3 regions of the Blautia wexlerae DSM 19850 genome follow, and region 3 is predicted to be linked to each of the others. Evidence: predicted binding sites of a transcription regulator. Region 3 holds the regulator's gene; each other region holds the start of a gene.
What was found. The regulator HrcA, encoded in region 3, represses chaperone genes, less so after heat shock. The targets are predictions, from matches to a motif close to TGTTAGCACTCNNNNNNNNNGAGTGCTAACA.
Positions count from the first base shown of each region.

Region 1 (7,978 bases), 1.9 Mb from region 3:
TCTTTCTTCGTACGAAGAGGAGGGTTCATCTTATAGTTTGGATCATCACATTTAATATCATCGGAAGTGAGGATAAAATGATGCGGGCAAACCTCTGCTGTGATATTGTCCAATCCCTCTTCCTTCACAATCTCCATCATCTTCGCAACACCTTCTGTGGAACAATGGCACAGATGCAGTCTTGCCCCTGTCTCTCTGGCAAGAAGAATATCTCTCGCTGCGATCACATCCTCAACTGCATTGCAGATACCTGGCAGACCAAGTCTCCGCGCATTCTCATCCTCATTCATACATCCATCACCGCGCAGATCAATATCCTCACAGTGAGCAAAAATCGGAACATTGAATTTCTCTGCCACTTCCATAGCTTCTTTGCAAAGTCTGGTATTCATAACAGATTTGCCGTCTTCAGATAATGCCGGGATTCCCGCTTTTACCATTCCTTCGATATCAGAAAGTTCCTGTCCCTTCTCCCCCTGCGTAATGGCACCTGCCTGGAGCACATGAATGCCGGCAAGCTGTTTTGCCTTATTATGCACATAATTTACACGATCCGGACTGTCAATTACCGGTGTTGTATTCGGCATTGCAACAACCGTTGTCACACCACCTCTTGCAGCAGCCCGGGAACCTGTCTCTATATCCTCTTTCTGTGTCTGTCCCGGATCTCTGAAATGAACGTGAAGATCGATCAGTCCCGGCATTACCAGACATCCCTTCGCATCTATTACTTTGTCGCTTTTATCTTTTATTTTAAGTTTCTCACCGATCTCGGTGATCACGCCATCTTCCAGATAAATATCGCCTTTTTTATCAGTGTCAGTAGCCGCATCTACGATACGTCCTCCCTGAATCAGAATACCCATGCAATTCTCTCCCTTCGTTGTCGTTTGACAATAACTTTCTGATATACATAATACACGAAACTTCTTCTTTTATAAAGCCTTTTTTTACTGATGTGCAGTCTTTTTTGCTTGACAATTCAAAATGCGGGAGATATAATCAGTTCATATCTGGATTATTTAATGTATAGTCACTGGTTTTTAGAGATTATATAACAGTATATAATCTGTAAAATCTGGTGATTTTTTTATTTGCCAGAAACTATATAATTTTTTTATTTTTTATGGAGGTAACAACATGAACAAGGGAACTGTAAAATGGTTCAACGCAGAAAAAGGTTACGGATTTATCACTGGTGAAGACGGTGCAGACGTATTTGTACATTTCTCCGCTATCAATGGTGAAGGATTCAAATCCCTTGAAGAAGGACAGGCTGTAACATACGACTTAACAGAAGGCGCTCGTGGTATGCAGGCTGCAAACGTTACAAAATTATAATTTATAATTTTTGTTAACGCGAGAGGATTGAATTCCGCACTTTTCTATACGGATTAAACCTCAAAAAAATCCCCGGATCATCCGGGGATTTTTTATTGCTTTTCTTCTGTGAATCCATCAGAGATTCAATTTCTATTTAGCATCTGCGCTGTCTGCATCCGTTGTTGAATCTGCTGTTTCTGCAGCTTTATCGTCTGCTACATTTGTATCATCTGCTTCTTCAGATTTATCTGCGGTTTCCGTTTCAGAATCATCTGCGGTTGCGTCTGCTGCATCAGCATCTTCACTGTCTGTATCAGTGGAAGCTGTTGTATCTTCTTCCTCCGCTGTATCTGCATCAGTGCTGTCTGTATCATCGGATGCATCTGTTGACAGATTCGAAATGTAATTGTCAAGTGCAGTAGTATCCATTACTGTATTCTGAACCACATTCTCTTTGGCTCCTGTCACTTTTACATATGCAGAATAACCAATCCATGCAACAATCACAACACAAATGAATGCCCAGGCAAACATTTCCAGTCCAAAAAGTACTTTTTCTTTTCTGTCTGTTTTGTTATGCAGTCCTTTTCTGGCCTTATAAGCATCGACTTTCTTCTGGCTCATGATAGATCTCCTTTGCATCAATATTTCGTATTTTCTGATTATAGCACACTTTACTGCAAAAGAAAACAATTAGTTTATACTGCAACGATCACTCCGCCGTCATTTGCATACATAGAACTTACACCCGCTGTATCAAGGACTACGATCTTTGCAAGTTTCATTCTCTCTTCAAAAGCCTCTTTGAGCACCTGTGCTCTTGCCGGACAATTGCAGTGACTGATGGCAAGAACCTTCTCTGCACTGTCCGGGGTTTTCTCGATTACCTGCTCTACAAGCTTGATCAGAGCACGATTCATACCTCTTGCCTGATCCAGCTGGCAGATATTTCCATCATCCGTAGAACCCATGACCGGTTTGATTTTCAATGCACTGGCCACTAACGCTTTCACTTTGCTCAGACGGCCGTTCTTTCTCAAAGTATCAAGATTCTCAAGTATAAAAAATGTATGCTGTCCTTCAATATAATGTTCCACAGTTGAAACAACTTCTTCAAAACTCATCCCTGCTTCTTCGCATTCCTGTATCTTCATTCCGATCAGGCTTTCCCCGATGGATGCGGAACGTGAATTAAACACATGTATTTTTTTATCCGGATGGTCTTCCATAATAAGATCTCTGCCAAGCAACGCACTGTTATAGGAACCACTCAGCTCAGAAGACAAAGTCACTGCATAAATATGCTCAGCCTCGCAGTCATATGCTCTCATATATCTCTCAGGTGACGGGCAGGCTGATTTCGGACATTCCGGGCAGGCTGCCACTTTATCAATAAACTCTGCCTGATCAAATGTTTCATCATCTATGATCTGTTCAGCTCCTACCATCAGAGTCAGTGGAATGGATTCAAAACATTCATCTTTCTTCCATTCGTCCAAAAGTTCTCCACAACTATCTATGATAATCTTATATCTCAATTATATCGTCCTCTTTTCCATTATATGTAGTATTCAATACCAGATATATCTTATCACACCGCTTTACGTTTGAAAAGACTTTTTAATAAAAACACTGTTCTTTTTTTCAAAAGTGCTTTATAATAAAAAGACGCTTCCCGCAAAGTGCAGGAAGCGCTGCCTGATCCACAAAATATGTTCAGAAATATGCAGCAATCCAGAAGTCTTTTTTAATTCTGAACAGCTGTAAATCATGTTATCAGAGAGGTGTTGTATGCTTGCTTTAAAAATTACTGATGTAAAAGATTTTATGAATAAACTCCTGATCGGTGAGGTATTTGACCGTTTTTCTCTTGTCGAGGCATCTGTGACAACCTTCAACACTTTTACCATAAACGGAAAACTTCATTACGATTTCTTTGATACTGACACAAAGGCTGCTTTTGAGGAGAATTCCACAGAATATTCCCTCTGGCATGATGTAAAACCTTATTGTTTTTCTATCATACGCGGCAGACGCACACCTTTGAATTTCAGGATTGTATTTGAACTTTCTCATGATCAGACACAGTCGTTGTTAAAAAATGAACAGCATATTGCAGATATTCCTGTGCAAAGCTTTTATCTGAATATCCGGTACAAGAACCAGTCCCTTTTATGTACAACAGGTGTTTCTTATACTTCATTCAGTCCGGATAAACGTCTGGAACATCTCTGGGATGATTCCATGACTGTTTTTCTCTCCAGTCATCACATTCCCTGTGAGAAATTATGAGTAGATTCTGTTATCAGTCTTTATCCGAATAACGCAGATAATAGACCAGAATATCTATAAACTCACTGTTCGTCGGTTTATCTGCCATTGTACACCCTGCCATTTCTTCCAGTGTATCCTTATGATTCATCCAACATAAGTTTACCAGTGTTCTTATGTTGTGTTCTACATTAGACGGCGTTGATTTATATTTTCTTGCAATGACCGGATAAATATCTTTGGTGACTTTTACCGGTCGCTCATAAATTTTCTGTGCCATTTCTACTGCATCCACAACATAATAATATCCTTTATACTTTGATGTTGCACCCAATTTTCTAATAACTCCATAAACTGCACTCATACATCGTTCCTCCTGTAACTTCCATAATCTGTGTTTTTACAGATTTGGATATCTCATTTATTTACACACATTTCTCTATAAGTAAATGAAAGTCACGATATTGGCTGCCCGGAAGCACCATTGCAGTCACTATTCTCTGTAACCCGTTATATTTTATGCGGATTCGGCATATTCATTAAAATATCGGCAACTTAATAATAGGAATTCATAAGACATTTGTCAATACCAATGTAATTGTTTTCCACAAAAATAAGGAGCAAAAGTTATTCTCCGCTCCTTATTTGATATTCTGCTATTCTGACAGGCGTATCTGTCCTCTCATTGATCTGCCGGCAAATTGCCTGCTTTCTATCTTATTTTGCAACCATCAGCAAAATTTCATTGCTTCTCTGAACAAATCTGGTCATTTCGTCCGGTGAAAGCTGTTTATGGCTCATCATCGCAAGGTCATACAACTGTTCACAGATAAGCGGAGCCTTGTCAGATTCCTGATTCTCTGCCAGATATTTAACCAATGGATGATTCGCATTCAGAACCAGTGTTTCCTGTCCGCCAAACATATTCGGATCCATTCCATACATATTATACATCTTCATCATATCCTGCATACGGCGGCTCTCTTCGGAAAGAGTCATCATTGCTGATACATTTTCATTTTTCAGATTCTCAACATGTACTTCCAGTTTATCTTTATTAAGGCTCTTGCGGAAAAGTTCTGTCAGTGCTTTGACAGTTGCTTCATCGGCAGTACCCTCACCCTTCATTTCTTCGGTCAGATCAGCATCAATACGCTTAAACTGTACTTCCTGATGTTTCTGCTCAAGACTGGAAATAAATGCACTGTCAATATTATGCTTCAGGATAACGGCATCTTTTCCTGCTTCCTTAAACATATTGATATACTGACTCTGCTGAACTTCATCAGTTACATAGAAAATTACTGTCTTCTCAGGTTCTTTCGCTTCCGCATTGTCTTTGTTTTCAGACTCTGCTGCATCTTCTTTCTTTTCTTCTGTCTGAGCCTCAGTTTCTTCTGTTTCTTTTTTATTCTCTTCAATGCAGTCCTTTAATGTGAGATATTTGCCATCAAGATTCTTAAAGAGTACATAATCTCCCATTTTCTCTGCAAACTTAGCATCTTTAATACAGCCATATTTAATAAACGGGCTGATATCATCCCAGTATTTCTCATAAGATTCTCTGTCAGTCTTGCACATTCCGGTAAGCTTATCTGCCACTTTTTTGGAAATGTATTCAGAAATCTTCTGTACAAATCCGTCATTCTGCAATGCGCTTCGTGACACGTTCAATGGAAGATCCGGACAATCAATCACACCTTTCAGAAGAAGCAGGAATTCAGGAATTACTTCCTTGATATTATCTGCGATAAATACCTGATTGTTATAAAGTTTGATTGTTCCTTCAATGGAATCATACTCTGTATTGATCTTCGGGAAGTACAGGATACCTTTTAAATTAAACGGATAATCCATATTCAGATGTATCCAGAATAACGGTTCCTTATAATCCATAAACACCTTGCGGTAGAATTCCTTGTATTCATCATCTGTACATTCATTTGGATGCTTCATCCAGAGCGGATTAATATCACTGATGGAAACCGGACGTTTATTGATCTTTACTTTATCCTTTGCAGGAGAAATTTCAACAACTTCCTTTTCACCTTTATCATTTTCTTTTTCTTCTGTCTTTGCTTCCTCATGAATATGTTCAACAACTACATCATCGTCTCTTAACTCAGATTCATCAATTGTCTCATATTCCTGAGGTGCATTTGCTTTGGAAAGGTAAATATGAACCGGCATGAAGGAACAGTATTTCTCAAGAATCTCACGCATACGGTACTCATTTGCAAATTCCAGGCAGTCTTCATTCAGGAACAGGGTGATTTCTGTACCAATCGTATTCTTGTTACCTTCCTGGATATCATATTCTGTTCCGCCATCGCAGGACCAGTGTACAGGCTGTGCACCTTCTGTATAGGAAAGTGTATCAATATGCACTTCATCCGCTACCATAAATGCAGAATAAAATCCAAGTCCAAAATGACCAATCATCTGATCATCTGTAGTTTTGTCTTTATATTTCTCAAGAAACTGAGTTGCACCTGAAAAAGCAATCTGGGTAATGTATTTCTCTACTTCATCAGCAGTCATGCCAATACCATTATCGATGAATTTCAGAGTTTTCTCATCAGGATTAACAATTACCTGAATCTCCGGTTTGTATCCTTCCGGAAAAGTATATTCTCCCATTACTTCCAGTTTTTTCAGTTTAGTGATCGCATCGCATCCGTTGGAGACCAGCTCTCTTACAAAAATATCATGATCGGAATATAACCATTTCTTGATGATTGGGAAAATATTTTCACTGTTAATTGATAAATTTCCATGTTTTACAGCCATGCTGTCCACACTCCTTTTTGTTTTTAATCATTTGCCGCAACTTTATCTGTCAATATACTGCATTCTTATCTGCTCTGCCTCCGGAGTCAAAACTATCCTCTCCTGTTTATCCTTTGAAATAGCTTTTGACTCCTGTAAGTTGCTTCTCTGAAAGATATAGTAATACCATTTATTCCAAAAGTCAAGAAAAAATTAGCACTCACTAAAAATGAGTGCTAATAATTTTATATTTTACATATTCCCCTGTATTTTTTTCTTCAGATAACTCTTATTTCTTTCGTCTTTTGTATACCACAACTCCCACAATACATCCTGCTGCAATCGCCAGAATAATCACAAACGGTGTGATATTAGTCGTATCTCCTGTCTTTACCGCTGTTTTCGCAGTTGCTCCATTCGGCTGTGGAGTCGGAGTTGCAGTTACAGTCTGCGCCTGCGTAATACTGAAATTCACCTGTTTAGTATCCTGCTCCCCTGTATTCTTCCATTCACTTCCATTATACTTCTGACGGTCAAATGTAACTGTCAATGTGTAGGTTCCGGCCTTCGTAATTCCAAATGCAGCAGTATAAGGTGCACTGCTCCAGCTATTTGTATTGATCACTTTCCAGTTATACGGTACATAGCGGACATCTCCCTTTCCCGGACTTTCATTGTCCATACCCGCTCCGACTGCTGTAAATGTAATCTTTGACTGTGTTGTGTATCCATCTGAACTGATTCCTGTAATCTTATTATCTGCCGGATCTGCAATTTTCGCCTTGCGGGCAGCTTTAACCGTAAACTGAACTTTTACTTCTGCACTGATCTGCTGTTCATTATCAATCACAACTGACTCTGTATAGGAGCCGGCCTTTAAACCCTCCTTCGGGCGGATTTTAAATGTACAGCTCTCCCCCGGTGCAAGCTCTGTGGCTGAAAGTTTCCCGATTTTAAAGTTTTTACCTGACGGTGCATTTAAAGTTACATTTGTATTCCCCTTATTCGTCACTGTAACTTTCTGCGCTTCCGGTGCCTCACTATATCCTTCTTTTGCTTTTCCAAAATTCAGTTCTTCCGGTGTTACGGATAATTTATAAATCTTTTTCACTTCCGAAACAGTCGCAGAAGCTTTGATCGTTGTTAATACATCTTCCTGTCCTTCCGAACTGGTCTGGGCTATCTGAATACTGTCCAGATAATTGCCGACTTTCAGACCGGTCACCGGTACTGCTGTAAATGCAGCAGAATCTCCCGGCTCCAGCACTGATGCCGAAAGTTCCCCAATATCAAAATACTCTGCATATGGCTGCATCAGCGAAACAGTTGTATTTCCTGTATTGGTAAGTGTAATGGTCGTCGCTTCAGGAGTATCATAACCTTCCTTCAGATCATCATAACTGAAAGATTCCGGATCTGCCTGAACTGCTGTGATCTGTTCCTGTTCTGCCTCTTTTACAGATACTTCCGCAGTTACCTGCACTGCTACTTCCGAATCCTCTTCACTTTCAAATATCAGGGTATCACTGTAATCACCCTTCGTCAGACCGGTTTTTGGCTGTACCATGAACATAAGAGAATCACCTTTTGCAATCTGTATTCCTGATACAGCTTC
Region 1 covers NZ_CP102267.1:1,280,834-1,288,811, reverse strand. The annotation lists gene NQ550_RS05930 (dihydroorotase) at 1-866, opposite strand, end outside; gene NQ550_RS05925 (cold-shock protein) at 1,141-1,341, shown strand; gene NQ550_RS05920 (hypothetical protein) at 1,474-1,947, opposite strand; gene NQ550_RS05915 (DegV family protein) at 2,022-2,861, opposite strand; gene NQ550_RS05910 (DUF5721 family protein) at 3,115-3,615, shown strand; gene NQ550_RS05905 (sporulation initiation factor Spo0A C-terminal domain-containing protein) at 3,629-3,958, opposite strand; gene htpG (molecular chaperone HtpG) at 4,312-6,384, opposite strand; gene NQ550_RS05895 (COG1470 family protein) at 6,653-7,978, opposite strand, start outside.
Region 1: a site for HrcA is predicted at 6,575-6,605, ahead of htpG (molecular chaperone HtpG). Genes of this name have one in related genera too.

Region 2 (7,978 bases), 2.1 Mb from region 3:
CAGATTATCAGCGGTATGGCACTTGGCATTGATTCAGAAGGACATAAAGGCGCACTGGAAGGAAAGATGCCTACATTTGCGGTGCTTGGAAGTGGTGTTGATGTATGCTACCCGAAATCTAACAGAAAACTCTATGAGAGGATCTTGTGGGAAAATGGTGGGATCATCAGTGAATGTCCACTGGGTTCAGGACCTGTTTCCTGGCATTTCCCGGCGCGAAACCGGATCATCAGTGCTTTGTCAGACGCGGTTCTGGTAGTGGAAGCAAAAGAAAACAGCGGTTCGCTGATCACTGCGGGATTTGCACTGGAACAGGGAAAGATGGTCTATGCGATTCCGGGGGCAGTGACAGATGAACTTAGCAGAGGCTGTCATAAGCTGATCTACGACGGCGCAGGGATTGCATACTGTCCGGAAATTATGCTGGAAGAACTTGGAATTTCGATGGAAAAAGTAACACAAAACGGTGAAAAAAACAACTTGGGACTTGCAAGAGATTTGAATATGGTGTATAGTTGTCTCGATTTACGACCAAAAAATCCCGACTACATTGTGAGAAAAACAGGCTTTTCCCCGGCACAGGTAAGCAACTGTCTTGTGGAACTGACACTGCGGGGGCTCATAAGAGAGAGCGGGAGACATTATTATGTAAAAGACAGTTGACGATTTATGATTATTGTGCTTCACGTTTCTGCGGCGCAGGGCGATTTTCATATGTAACAATATCGCTGTCAGGCAATGTGCCCGTTCAGGGACACTGTGAAGAATAACAGATTACGACTAGGAGAGGTAGCATGGCGAAATATCTGGTGATAGTAGAATCACCTGCAAAAGTGAAAACAATAAAGAAATTTCTCGGTGCGAATTACGATGTGGAAGCTTCTAACGGACATGTCCGTGATTTCCCGAAGAGTCAGTTCGGAATTGATGTTGAGCATGATTTTGAACCCAAATATATAACGATCAGAGGAAAGGGAGAACTGCTTGCAAAGCTTCGCAAGGCTGCAAAGAAAGCAGATAAGATTTATCTTGCAACTGACCCTGACCGCGAGGGAGAGGCAATTTCCTGGCATCTGATGCAGGCATTAAAAGAAGATCCGAAGAAGATGCACAGGATTACCTTTAACGAGATTACCAAGACAGCAGTAAAATCATCGATCAAACAGGCCAGAGACCTGGATATGGATCTGGTAGATGCACAGCAGGCAAGACGTATGCTTGACCGTATGGTAGGTTATACCATCAGCCCGCTTCTCTGGGCAAAAGTCAAGAGAGGCTTAAGTGCGGGGCGCGTACAGTCTGTTGCGCTTCGTATCATCTGTGACAGAGAAGATGAGATCAATGCGTTTATTCCGGAAGAATACTGGAGCCTGGAGGGAGATTTTCAGGTGAAGGGTGAGAAGAAACCGCTGCAGGCGAAGTTTTATGGAACAGATAAAAAGATGGATATCCACAGCAAAGAGGAAATGGATAAACTTCTGGCCTCTCTGAAAGATAAAGAATATGAGATCAATGAAGTAAAGAAAGGCGAGAGGATCAAGAATGCACCGCTTCCCTTTACTACAAGTACCTTACAGCAGGAAGCAGCCAAGACCTTAAACTTTTCCACACAGAAGACAATGCGTCTGGCACAGCAGCTGTATGAAGGAATTGATATCAAAGGAAATGGAACGGTAGGTGTGATCTCTTATCTGCGTACAGATTCTACCCGAATCTCAGAGGAAGCAGATGCTGCTGCAAGAGAATATATCACTGCTCAGTACGGAGAGGATTATGTTTCAAAGTCTGAGAAAGCTGTGAAAAAGGGACAGAAGATCCAGGATGCTCACGAAGCGATCCGTCCTACAGACATCAGCCGTACACCGGCTGTACTGAAGGAATCTCTTTCAAGAGATCAGTTCAGACTGTATCAGCTTATCTGGAGACGTTTTGCGGCCAGCAGAATGGCTCCTGCAAAATACGAAACAACATCTGTAAAGATTGGTGCAGACCAGTATATTTTTACAGTCTCTGCCTCCAAGATCATATTTGACGGATTTATGTCTGTATACACAGATGAAGAGGACCAGAAAAAAGGAAATGTTCTGAATCAGAGTCTTGAAAGAGGAATGAAGCTTAGTCTTAAGGAACTGAAACCAGAACAGCATTTCACGCAGCCGCCTGCACATTATACAGAGGCATCTCTGGTCAAGACTATGGAAGAACTGGGAATCGGACGTCCAAGTACCTATGCGCCGACGATCACAACGATCATCAGCCGCCGTTATGTTGCAAAAGAACAGAAGAACCTGTATGTTACAGAGTTGGGGGAAGTTGTCAATAATATTATGAAACAGGCTTTCCCGAGTATTGTAGATGTAAATTTCACTGCGACTATGGAAGGGCTTCTGGACTGTGTGGCAGCAGGAACTGTAAAGTGGAAGACAGTAGTAAGCAACTTCTATCCGGATCTGAAGAAGGATGTAGATGCTGCAGAGGAAGAACTTGAAAAGGTTGATATTCAGGATGAAGTGACAGATGTGATCTGCGAAAACTGTGGCAGACATATGGTGATCAAATATGGTCCTCATGGACGATTCCTTGCATGTCCGGGATTTCCGGAATGCAAAAATACCAAACCATATTTTGAGAAGATCGGGGTGGCATGTCCGAAATGTGGAAAAGAGATTGTGCTTAAGAAAACAAAAAAAGGACGTAAGTACTACGGATGTGAGGATAATCCGGATTGTGATTTCATGTCCTGGCAGAAACCATCAGCAAAGAAATGCCCGAAATGTGGAAGCTATATGGTGGAAAAGGGGAATAAGCTTGTCTGCAGCCAGGAGACATGTGGATATGTAGAGACAAAGGACGAGAAAGAATAATAACGGATTGTAAATGTTATAAATGGGACTGTTGCAGCAGTTGAAAATGAATTTCATTAATGCAACAGTTCCGTTTTTTGTCTTACAGTCAGTGACTTTCTGACTTTTTGTCTTCAATCCTTTGAATTTTTGATGATGATATTTATTGAATAATATTATAAAAGGAATCTATTTTCAGAAAAGCAAAAATAAATAAAAAAATAGTAAAATTTGTCTTGTAATTTGACTTTAAAACGTGTAAAATCAAAGTATCAGTAATGTTAATGACCATGTGTGTCTGAATCTTCCTTGCGAGCAAAAGAAAGTGACTGCTCATTTATGAAATAATGACAGAAAGATTTCGGATATGTACAGGGTGAAAGGAGGACAATATGAGTGTTCAGCTGCTGGATAGAACAAGAAAAATTAATAAACTTCTGCATAACAGCAGTTCCAGCAAAGTGGTATTTAATGACATCTGTCAGGTTCTGATGGAGACACTGAGTTCCAACATTCTGGTTCTCAGTAAAAAAGGAAAGGTTCTGGGTGTCAGTTTATGCCCGGGAGTAGAGGAGATCACTGAACTGATCGAGGACAAGGTTGGCGGATATGTAGATTCCCTGTTAAACGAGAGATTTCTGGGTGTCCTGTCAACAAAAGAGAATGTAAATCTTCAGACACTGGGATTTGAACATGTATCAAGCAGTTATCAGGGAATCATTAATCCGATAGATATTGCAGGGGAACGACTGGGTACTGTATTTATGTATCGTTATGAGAAACCATATGACATTGAAGATATTATTGTCAGTGAATATGGAACAACCGTTGTAGGGCTTGAGATGATGAGAGCGGTTCATGAAGAGAATGCTGAGGAGGACAGAAAGCAGCAGGTAGTGAAATCTGCGTTTAATACTTTATCTTTCTCCGAACTGGAGGCGATCATCCATATTTTTGATGAACTTGACGGAGATGAGGGAATCCTGGTTGCAAGTAAGATCGCAGACCGCGTGGGAATCACCAGATCTGTTATCGTAAACGCTTTGAGGAAGTTTGAAAGTGCCGGTGTGATTGAATCCAGATCTTCCGGTATGAAAGGAACCTACATTAAAGTGCTGAATGAAGTCATCTTTGATGAACTGGAAGAGATTAAAGCTCAGAGAAATAAGAAATCCTGATATAGAAGCTTCCATAAATAATGAATGCAAGAAGGCTGTCTGCTGTATGGTGGACGGTCTTTTTATTATGTTACAGGAATTATAGCAAGCCTCTTAATTGATGTATTTGAAGACAATTCAACTGAATGCGAAAGACAAGGAAGATATGACAAAATTATTTGTAAATTAAGAAAACAAAAGAAAAAAAGAGTATATATAAGTAAAAAAGAGAATATAGATTATTTTATAATGATAAAAGCACTTGCGAAATCGACTCATTTTCAATAATATAAGGACAGTGATTAGCACTCGAAGTAAATGAGTGCTAGCAAAAATCGGCAGAATTAGACAGAGTGCCGAAACAGTTGCCGGATATTAAGAATAGCAGAGACGGTAACAGAGATTCCAGGTTGGAGAATAAAGGAGGATATAGATCATGACATTAGTACCTTTAGGTGACAGAGTTGTATTAAAACAGGTTGAAGCAGAAGAAACAACAAAATCCGGAATCGTTCTTCCGGGACAGGCACAGGAGAAACCACAGCAGGCAGAAGTTGTAGCTGTAGGACCTGGCGGAGTTGTTGACGGCAAAGAAGTAAAAATGGAAGTAGCTGTAGGTGATAAAGTTATCTACTCCAAATATTCAGGAACAGAAGTAAAGATGGATGGCACAGAATACATTATCGTAAAACAGAATGATATTCTTGCAATTGTTAAATAAGCAATATCAAAATAGAAAACATAAATGAAGATACTTATAAGATAATATTTACAGGATGTAACATGAAATACCGGCTAAGTATCAGAAAGAATTCATAGAGATCAAAATTTGAATCAGGAGGTCATATTATCATGGCAAAAGAAATTAAATTCGGCGCAGAAGCCAGAGCAGCTCTTGAAGCTGGTGTAAATAAATTAGCTGATACAGTAAGAGTAACATTAGGACCGAAAGGAAGAAACGTAGTTCTTGACAAACCATACGGTGCTCCGCTTATCACAAACGACGGTGTTACAATCGCAAAAGAAATTGAACTGGAAGACGGATTTGAAAACATGGGCGCACAGCTGATCAAAGAAGTTGCTTCCAAAACAAACGATGTAGCAGGTGATGGTACAACAACAGCTACTGTTCTTGCACAGGCTATGGTTCACGAAGGAATGAGAAACCTGGCAGCAGGCGCTAACCCGATCATCCTCAGAAAAGGAATGAAGAAAGCTACAGATGTAGCTGTAGAAGCAATCAAGAACATGAGCCAGACAATCAGCGGCAAGAAACAGATCGCAAACGTTGCATCTATTTCCGCAAGCGATGAGACTGTTGGACAGTTAGTAGCAGATGCTATGGAAAAAGTTTCCAAAGATGGCGTTATCACAGTAGAAGAATCCAAGACAATGCACACAGAACTTGACCTTGTAGAAGGTATGCAGTTCGATCGTGGATATGTATCCGCATATATGTCAACAGATATGGAAAAAATGGAAGCAAATCTGGAAGATCCATATATCCTGATCACAGACAAGAAGATCAGCAACATCCAGGAAATCCTTCCATTACTGGAGCAGATCGTAAAAGTTGGTGCGAAACTTCTTATCATTGCTGAAGATGTAGAGGGTGAAGCTCTTACAACTCTGATCGTAAACAAATTAAGAGGAACCTTCCAGGTAGTAGCTGTCAAAGCTCCGGGATATGGTGACAGAAGAAAAGAAATGCTTCAGGATATCGCAATCCTTACAGGCGGCCAGGTAATCTCCGAAGAAGTTGGTCTGGAACTGAAAGACGCAACTATGGAGCAGTTAGGACGTGCAAAATCTGTTAAAGTTGCAAAAGAGAACACAGTTATCGTTGACGGTATGGGTGACAAAGATGCAATCGCAAACCGTGTTGCTCAGATCCGTGGACAGATTGAAGAAACAAAATCTGAATTTGATAAAGAAAAATTACAGGAAAGACTTGCAAAACTGGCTGGCGGCGTAGCTGTTATCCGTGTTGGTGCTTCCACTGAGACAGAAATGAAAGAAGCTAAGCTTCGCCTGGAAGATGCTCTTGCAGCTACAAGAGCAGCAGTAGAAGAAGGTATCATCGCAGGTGGCGGATCTGCTTACATCCACGCATCCAAAGAAGTTGCAAAACTTGCAGCAACTCTGGAAGGTGACGAGAAGACAGGTGCAAATATCATCCTGAAAGCTCTGGAAGCTCCTCTGTTCCGTATTTCTGCAAATGCAGGACTTGAAGGTTCCGTAATCATCAACAAAGTAAGAGAATCCGAACCAGGAATCGGTTTCGATGCTCTGAATGAAAGATATGTAGACATGGTAAGCGAAGGCATCCTTGACCCTGCAAAGGTTACAAGAAGCGCTCTTCAGAACGCTACAAGCGTTGCTTCTACATTACTTACAACAGAATCTGCTGTTGCAATTATTAAAGAAGACACACCTGCACCGGCTGCTAACCCGGGAATGGGAATGATGTAATCTTTAATAAACGATAAAATTATACCGCAGTATGCTTATAGCAATTCTCTGAAATAATGCATCTTAATCCAGCCCATCAGAGTGTGAAATCCTGCGTCAGATATCTTTGCCATGTGTCAGCACGCCTGCAGATATCTTCCTTGTCTTTCGCACTCTGCTGAACTGTCTTAAATGCATTATTTACGAGGATTGCTATAGATAAAAACAGCGCAGGCGGAAATATGTGAAACGGAACCGTCGTCATAGACGATGGTTCCGTTTTGTGATATAATGCAGAAAAACAGCATGATGAATAAAATATAATTGTTAAATATGCTGTGCAAAAAAAGCTGCTTTCAACAGCTGAACAAATGAAAAGGAGACGAAACAATGGGCGACTTGTATTCAGAATTACTGGTAAAGAAAGATAAGACGGCTAAAGACAGCCTGCTCAAATACGGTCTGATCGTTTTGACAGTGCTGGCAGTATTTGCCGGACTTATCATCACACCGCTGGCACTGATCATTGCCGTAGCGCTTGGAATTGCATGCTATTTTGTAATCCCGAAAACAGATGTAGAATATGAATATCTGTTTATCAATGGCGATTTTGACATCGACATGATCATGTCAAAGACAAAAAGAAAGAAAGTAAAGAGCTTCAAATTATCAGAAGCAGATCTGGCAGCACCGCTGGATTCCCACAGAATGGACTATTACAACGGAAACCAGAACATGAAAGTACTGGACTTTTCATCAGGAAATCCGGAGCATAAACGCTTTGGTGTTATCACAAGACTGGACGGAAATTTATGCAAGATCATCCTGGAACCGGATGAGTCACTTGCACAGGCTATGAAAAATTCAGCACCGAGCAAAGTTTTTTTGGATTGACATAGAATCTGATTTTTGTTACACTTGTTGAAAATAAAAGGACCAGTTGCTGGTTCCTTTTTACATTACAATAGTAATTTAATTTCATATACGCAAGGGAGGAAATGCAATGGGTACTATCATTGGTGAAGGCATTACTTTTGATGACGTGCTGTTAGTTCCGGCATATTCAAAGGTAATTCCGAATCAGGTAGATGTCACAACTTACTTAACAAAGAAGGTTAAACTGAACATTCCTATGATGAGTGCAGGAATGGATACAGTAACCGAGCATCGCATGGCGATCGCCATGGCGAGACAGGGTGGTATTGGTATTATTCATAAGAATATGTCCATTGAAGCGCAGGCAGAAGAGGTAGACAAGGTAAAACGTTCTGAGAACGGTGTTATCACAGATCCTTTCTATTTATCTCCTGAACATACACTTAAGGACGCAGATGAGTTAATGGCAAAGTTCCGTATCTCCGGTGTGCCGATCACAGAGGGCAGAAAACTGGTCGGAATCATTACCAATCGTGATCTGAAGTTTGAGACAGATTTCAGCAAGAAGATTAAAGAGTGCATGACTTCTGAGGGACTGATTACAGCCAAAGAGGGAATTACACTGGAAGATGCCAAGAAGATTCTGGCAAA
Region 2 covers NZ_CP102267.1:1,074,043-1,082,020, forward strand. The annotation lists gene dprA (DNA-processing protein DprA) at 1-663, shown strand, start outside; gene topA (type I DNA topoisomerase) at 795-2,864, shown strand; gene codY (GTP-sensing pleiotropic transcriptional regulator CodY) at 3,236-4,021, shown strand; gene groES (co-chaperone GroES) at 4,437-4,721, shown strand; gene groL (chaperonin GroEL) at 4,853-6,472, shown strand; gene NQ550_RS04985 (DUF6106 family protein) at 6,842-7,345, shown strand; gene guaB (IMP dehydrogenase) at 7,455-7,978, shown strand, end outside.
Region 2: a site for HrcA is predicted at 4,301-4,331, ahead of groES (co-chaperone GroES). Genes of this name have one in related genera too.

Region 3 (7,978 bases):
TAAATGAATCTCCACAGTGGGAAAGAGACGATATTTCTCCTGCTATTCTGATTGGTAGCTCCTATAATTATTTTGCAGTCAGCAAAAAACGCCCGGATTTGAAAGAAGAGCTGGATCAGGTAATGCAGAAGATAGAGAGGGAGAATCCTTTTTATACAGACGATCTTTATAAAAGGTATCTCTCCGCAAATTCCCTTGAAACTCTTACGGATGAGGAACAGAACTGGCTGGAACAGCATGGGGCGGTCCGGATTGGATATCTGAAAAATGATGTGGGTATCAGCCTTGTGGATACGGAGTCAGAGAAACCGGTAGGAATTATTAACGATTATATTAGTCTGGTATCCGGTTATCTGGGTGAACAAGCCATAGAATTTCAACTGACAGGTTTTGAATCCCAGGAGAAAGAGCTGCAGGCATTAAAGGATAACAGGATTGATATGATTTTTCATATGAACCAGAATCCATATGAAGCTGAGCAGAATGATATTGTATTGTCAAATACTGTTTTTGAAATTAATGTTGCAGTACTCACCGGTGTTAAGAAGTTTGATGAAAATAAAGAGAATACAGTAGCAGTGAGCAGGAATAACCTGCTGGGGAAGTGGTATATTTCTTTTAATTATCCATTCTGGAAAATAAAGGAATACGACTCATCTGCTGAGGCCGATAAAGCAGTTCAAAGTGGCGAGGCAGACTGCTTTGTTGTGAAGGCAGGACAGTCATTAAAGACACTGGAGGACAGCAAAATGCGCAGTATTTTTCTTACGAAATCCGGCGCTTCCTGCTTTGCGGTCACCAGGGAAAACACAACATTAATGAATATCCTGAACAAAACCATTCAGACTCTGCCTGCTTCCAGACTTTCCAGTCAGTTTTACGTATATGAAAACGCACCGGGCAAGGTTACTCTGGCAGAATACATAAAGGATAATCTGCGGGTAGTTTCCATTTGGTTTGTAAGTGTGGTCTTGATTATTGTATGGATTATAGTTTATCTGCTGATACAAGCGAGAAAAGCCAAGATTCAGGCAGAAAAGGCTAATGCCGCCAAATCAGATTTCCTTTTCAATATGTCTCACGATATCCGGACACCCATGAATGCCCTGCTGGGATACAGTGAGCTGATAAAAAGGGAACTGACTGATCCGAAACTTCTGGATTATCAGGAGAAGATGGAACAGTCCGGAAATCTGCTTCTGTCTATTATCAATAATGTGCTGGACATGGCCCGGATTGAAAGCGGTAAGGTGGAACTGGATGAAGATTATGTGAAGATCAGAGATATTTATCAGGGAATTTACAAAATTTTCCAGGCGGAAGCGGAGAAAAAAGGTATTCACCTTAAGATGGAATGCGATGTCAAGCATGAGCACGTAATCTGCGATGAGACGAAGAACAGGGAAATTTTCCTCAATCTGATCAGTAATGCGGTAAAATATACAGCTTCAGGGGGAAGAGTTACCATAAGGATCACAGAGCTTGACTGTGACAGGAAAGACTATGTGCGGATACGGACTCAGGTAATTGATACAGGTATCGGAATGAGCGAAGAATTCCTTCCATCTCTCTTTGAGGCTTTTGCCAGGGAACGAAATACAACAGACGGAAAGATTGCGGGAACAGGTCTGGGAATGCCGATCATAAAGAAGTATATTGATATGATGTACGGAACTATTGAAGTAGAAAGTAAGCAGGGAGAAGGAAGTAAATTTACAGTTACCCTGGAATACAGGATTGCTGATAAGAGTTACTATGAACGGGCTACGGAAAAATTTTCAGATATGGATGAAACCAGGATCAGCGGAAAACATATTTTGCTTGCAGAGGATAATGATCTGAATGCGGAAATCGCAGAGTTTATCCTGGAGGATATGGGACTTATAGTTGAACGTGTTGAGGATGGAGTTCAATGTGTGTCAAGGATAGAACAGAAACCGGCAGGTACCTATGACCTGATCCTTATGGATATCCAGATGCCGAACATGGACGGCTACAGGGCAACTGAGATGATCCGCGGACTGTCAGATAAAGACAAAGCCACTATTCCAATCATAGCCATGACAGCCAATGCCTTTGAGGAAGACAGAAAAAAGGCACTGGCAAAAGGAATGAACGGACATATTGCAAAACCTGTTGATGCAGAAAAAGTTGAGAAGACTATTTGTTCGGTTTTAGGCAGCCAGAGCGAACAGTAACGCGATACGTATTACTGTTCGCTCCGTTCGCAGTAACGTAGCCAAAATTCATTCCAGATAGCCTGCGGCAATGGAATTTTGGCTTGTATGTCTCGGGATTTTGGCATATTCATGCCAAAACACCTCGCGGAATAGTAGCGTGTGAACAGTAGCGACACGTTCTAAAGTGCAGAACAGGTATTCGCTTGTTCTGTACTTTTTTTATATAGGATGATATACTGAAAACATAACCATACTAAAACATATCTCAATTTTTGATAAGCGAAATTTGATTAAAACAGGAGAATATTATGGATCATTTTAAATTGCACTCCGAATACAAACCAACCGGTGACCAGCCTCAGGCAATCGAGAAACTGGTCGAAGGTTTTAAACAAGGCAACCAGTTCGAGACTTTACTGGGGGTCACAGGCTCCGGTAAGACCTTCACTATGGCGAACGTCATCGCCCAGCTTAATAAACCAACCCTCATCCTCGCCCACAACAAAACTCTCGCGGCGCAGCTTTACGGTGAGATGAAAGAATTCTTCCCTGAGAACGCAGTGGAATATTTTGTCTCCTATTATGACTACTATCAGCCGGAGGCTTATGTCCCGTCTTCAGACACCTATATTGCCAAAGACTCCTCCATCAATGACGAGATTGACAAACTCCGTCTCTCTGCCACAGCCGCAATGTCAGAGCGGAAAGACGTAGTGGTCATTTCCTCCGTTTCCTGTATCTACGGACTGGGTTCCCCTCAGGAATTCTTTGACATGATGATTTCCCTGCGTCCGGGAATGACCAAAGACAGGGATGAGGTAATCCGGGAGCTGATTGACATTCAGTACACCAGAAATGAGATGGACTTCCACCGAAGCACCTTCCGTGTCCGTGGAGATACCCTGGAAATTTTTCCTGCCAACAGCTCCGATACAGCCGTGAGAGTAGAATTTTTCGGAGATGAGATCGACCGTATTTCAGAAATTGATGTACTGACAGGAGAAATCAAATGCCAGCGTTCTCATATCAGCATCTTCCCTGCATCCCACTATGTAGTGCCAGCAGAACAGATTCAGAGAGCAGCTGTAGCAATAGAAGAAGAATTAAAAGAACGTGTAGAGTATTTCAAAAGCGAAGACAAGCTTCTGGAAGCCCAGCGAATCTCAGAACGCACCAATTTCGACATTGAAATGATGAAAGAAACCGGATTCTGTTCAGGAATCGAAAATTATTCCAGACATCTGTCAGGATTAAAGCCCGGACAGCCGCCATACACACTGCTGGACTATTTTGGAGATGACTTCTTACTTATTATAGACGAATCTCATATCACAGTACCTCAGGTAGGAGGAATGTACGCCGGTGACCAGAGCCGGAAGCAGACATTGGTGGACTATGGTTTCCGTCTTCCTTCGGCAAAGGACAACCGTCCTTTAAGCTTCGAAGAATTCGAATCCAAACTGGATCAGGTCATGTTTGTATCTGCCACTCCGGGACAATATGAGTATGATCATGAACTCCTCCGTGCAGAACAGATCATCCGTCCAACCGGACTTCTGGATCCGAAAGTAGAAGTCCGCCCCATTGAAGGCCAGATCGATGATCTGATCGGAGAAGTAAACAAAGAAGTGTCAAAGAAACACAAAATCCTGATTACCACTCTCACCAAACGAATGGCAGAAGACCTGACAGAATATATGAAAGAAGTAGGAATCAGAGTCCGTTACCTCCATTCCGATATCGATACCTTAGAGCGTGCCCGCATTATTCGTGATATGCGTCTGGATGTTTTTGATGTTCTGGTAGGAATCAACCTTCTTCGAGAAGGCCTGGACATCCCGGAGATCACCCTGGTAGCAATCCTGGATGCAGACAAAGAAGGCTTCCTCCGTTCCGAAACCTCTCTCATCCAGACCATCGGACGAGCTGCCCGAAACAGTGAAGGCCATGTAATCATGTACGCAGACAACATGACCGATTCCATGCACAAAGCCATCACCGAAACCAACCGCCGCCGAACCATCCAGGAAGCCTATAACAAAGAACACGGAATCACTCCGACTACTATCAAAAAAGCAGTCCGCGACCTCATTGCCGTATCCAAAGCAGTAGCCGAAACCGAAGTCCGACTCCAGAAAGACCCAGAGTCCATGACCCGCAAAGAACTCACCAAACTCATCGCCCAGGTAGAAAAACAAATGCGCGCCGCAGCCGCAGACCTCAACTTTGAACAGGCCGCCGAACTCCGCGATAAAATGATCGACCTGAAAAAGAATCTGGATATTTTAGATAAATAGTGCTATACTGAGTCTTTTTCATCTGTGTAATCGAATTTGAAGACAAGCAAGTGATATAGTTATTCTATAGCAATTCTCTAAAATAATGTATCTTAATCCAGTCCATCAGAGTGTGAAATCCTGCGTCAGATATCTTCCTTGTCTTTCGCACTTTGCTGAACTGTCTTAAATGCATTATTTACAAGGATTGCTATAGAAGAGGCGATTCGCCTCCCAGGCGAGAGCCCCGCCTGTATAATCGTCCTGAACAGCCAGCGGGGAGAAATTATTGATATTGTGTGCATTTGCAGGATGCTTAGAGATACTTAGTCTGCAGAAATCTGCGTTATGAGCCGGCTGCATCACCTGTCTGAGCGGAGTCTGAGACGGAGCGAGTTTGACAAGCCGGCTCATGCCTTTAGCAGATTTCTGCAGACTTAGTATCTCTTAGCGTCCGAAACCGCACACAATATCAATAATTTCTCCCCGCGTCCCTTTTCTATAACATAATCTTAATAACCCCTATTGTTCATAAAATAACAAAAAATTCACAAAATAATATTGACAAACCAAATCAAGAGTGCTATCTTATGAGCATAAGGTGTTAGCACTCCTAAAACATGAGTGCTAACAAACCAAAACAAAGGCAGTAAAGGAGTGGAACTTCATGGATCAGGAATTAGATGATCGTAAAAAGAAAATACTAAAAGCCATCATCAAAACCTACATGGAAACAGGCGAACCGGTGGGTTCCCGGACCATTTCCAAGTTTGCAGATTTAAATGTAAGCTCTGCCACCATCCGGAATGAGATGTCAGACCTGACAGATATGGGATATATCGTACAGCCCCACACCTCAGCCGGAAGAATTCCTTCTGATAAAGGTTATCGCCTCTACGTAGACGAGCTGATGAAAGAAAAGGAATCAGAGGTTCAGGAAATCAAGGATCTCATGATAGAGAAAACTGACAAACTGGATAAAATGTTGAAGCAGGTAGCAAAGGTACTGGCCTCCAATACCAACTATGCAACAATGATCTCTGTTCCACAGTACAGCGGAAGCAAGATTAAATTCATCCAGCTTTCCCGTGTGACACCCCTTCAGCTTGTGGCAGTAGTAGTGAGTGATAACAATGTCATCCGAAACCAGATCATCAATCTGGATGAGGAGATGGACGATCAGACAATCCTGAAATTAAATCTTCTTCTTAACACCAACTTAAATGGGGTGCCCATTCAGGATATCAATCTGGGAATGATTGCCCGCCTGAAAGAACAGGCAGGTGTACATGGCTCTGTGGTTGGCACAGTCCTTGATGCAGTGGCAGACACCATCCAGGTAGACGAAGACGATATGCAGATATATACTTCAGGAGCAACCAACATTTTCAAGTATCCGGAGCTTGCAGACACAAGCAAAGCGAGCGAGCTGATTTCAGCATTTGAAGAGAAGCAGGATCTGGTAGACCTGGTGAAAGAGAGAATGTCTGATACAGAGAACACAGGAATTCAGGTGTACATTGGTGATGAGATGCCGGTGCAGACCATGAAAGACTGCAGTGTAGTCACAGCCACTTACGAACTTGGAAAAGGAATGCATGGTACCATCGGTATCATCGGTCCCAAGCGTATGGATTATGCAAACGTAGTTGACAGCCTGAAGGCTTTGAAAGTCCAGCTGGACGAACTGATTAAGAAAGAGAGTTAGAAAGGCGGTAATAGAGAGTGTCAGAAGAAACAAAGAACACAGCTCAGGAAGAAGAGACAACAGATACTCCGGTAACAGAAGAAACTGTTGAGAATGAACCTGAAGTTGTAGAGAACGGCGAAGCAGAAACAGAGGAAATCCCGGTAGAGGACGGAGACGAGGAAGCTTCCCAGGATGACAAGAAAGACAGCAAATCAAAAACTTCTTTCTTCGGCAAGAAGAAAAAAGAAAAAGATAAATTTGAACAGCAGATTGAAGAACTTACAGACAGGCTGAAACGAAACATGGCTGAATTCGATAACTTCCGTAAGAGAACGGAGAAAGAGAAATCCAGCATGTATATCATCGGAGCCAAGGACATAGTTGAGAAAATGCTTCCGGTTGTGGATAACTTCGAGAGAGGTCTTGCACAGGCACCTGAAGGAGATTCTTTTGCAGATGGCATGAAGATGATCTATAAACAGCTGATCACCACATTAGATGAGCTGGGCGTGAAACCGATTGAAGCAGTGGGTAAGGAATTTGATCCGAACTTCCACAACGCAGTAATGCATGTGGAGGATGAAGAAGCTGGTGAGAATATTGTGGTAGAAGAATTCCAGAAGGGTTACACCTACAAGGATTTCGTAGTCCGCCACAGTATGGTAAAAGTAGCCAACTAATTTACATGAAAATATAGAATATATCAAATCTAGTTGAAAATAAACAGGAGGAACAAGATTATGGGAAAAATCATTGGTATTGACTTAGGTACAACAAACAGCTGTGTAGCCGTAATGGAAGGCGGACAGCCAACAGTTATCGCTAATACAGAAGGCGCAAGAACAACACCATCAGTTGTCGCTTTCACAAAAACAGGAGAACGTCTTGTAGGTGAACCTGCAAAACGTCAGGCAGTAACAAACGCAGAGAGAACAATCTCTTCCATTAAAAGAGAGATGGGTACTGACTATCGTGTAACAATCGACGACAAGAAATATTCCCCACAGGAAATTTCCGCTATGATTCTTCAGAAACTGAAAAAAGATGCAGAAGGATACCTTGGTGAGAAAGTTACAGAAGCAGTTATTACAGTTCCTGCATATTTCAATGATGCTCAGCGTCAGGCAACAAAAGATGCCGGTAAAATCGCAGGTCTTGATGTAAAACGTATCATCAACGAGCCAACAGCAGCAGCTCTTGCATATGGCCTTGACAATGAAAAAGAACAGAAGATCATGGTATACGATTTAGGTGGCGGTACATTCGATGTATCTGTAATCGAAATCGGTGACGGCGTTATCGAAGTACTTTCCACAGCAGGTAACAACCGTCTTGGTGGTGATGACTTCGACCAGAAAGTTACAGATTACATGCTTGCAGAGTTTAAGAAAGCAGAAGGCGTAGACTTAAGCAATGATAAGATGGCACTTCAGAGATTAAAAGAAGCTGCAGAGAAAGCAAAGAAAGAGCTTTCTTCCGCAACAACTACAAACATCAATCTGCCATTCATCACAGCTACAGCAGAAGGCCCGAAACACTTCGATATGAACCTTACAAGAGCTAAATTCGATGAATTAACACATGACTTAGTAGAAATGACAGCAGAACCGGTACGTCGTGCACTTTCAGATGCAGGTATCACAGCATCTGAACTTGGCCAGGTACTTCTGGTTGGTGGATCTTCCCGTATCCCGGCTGTTCAGGATAAAGTAAGACAGTTAACAGGCAAAGAGCCAAGCAAGAACCTGAACCCGGATGAGTGTGTAGCACTTGGTGCTTCTATCCAGGGTGGTAAACTTGCAGGTGATGCAGGTGCAGGTGATATCCTTCTT
Region 3 covers NZ_CP102267.1:3,186,684-3,194,661, reverse strand. The annotation lists gene NQ550_RS14840 (transporter substrate-binding domain-containing protein) at 1-2,198, shown strand, start outside; gene uvrB (excinuclease ABC subunit UvrB) at 2,489-4,477, shown strand; gene hrcA (heat-inducible transcriptional repressor HrcA) at 5,124-6,164, shown strand; gene grpE (nucleotide exchange factor GrpE) at 6,182-6,826, shown strand; gene dnaK (molecular chaperone DnaK) at 6,887-7,978, shown strand, end outside.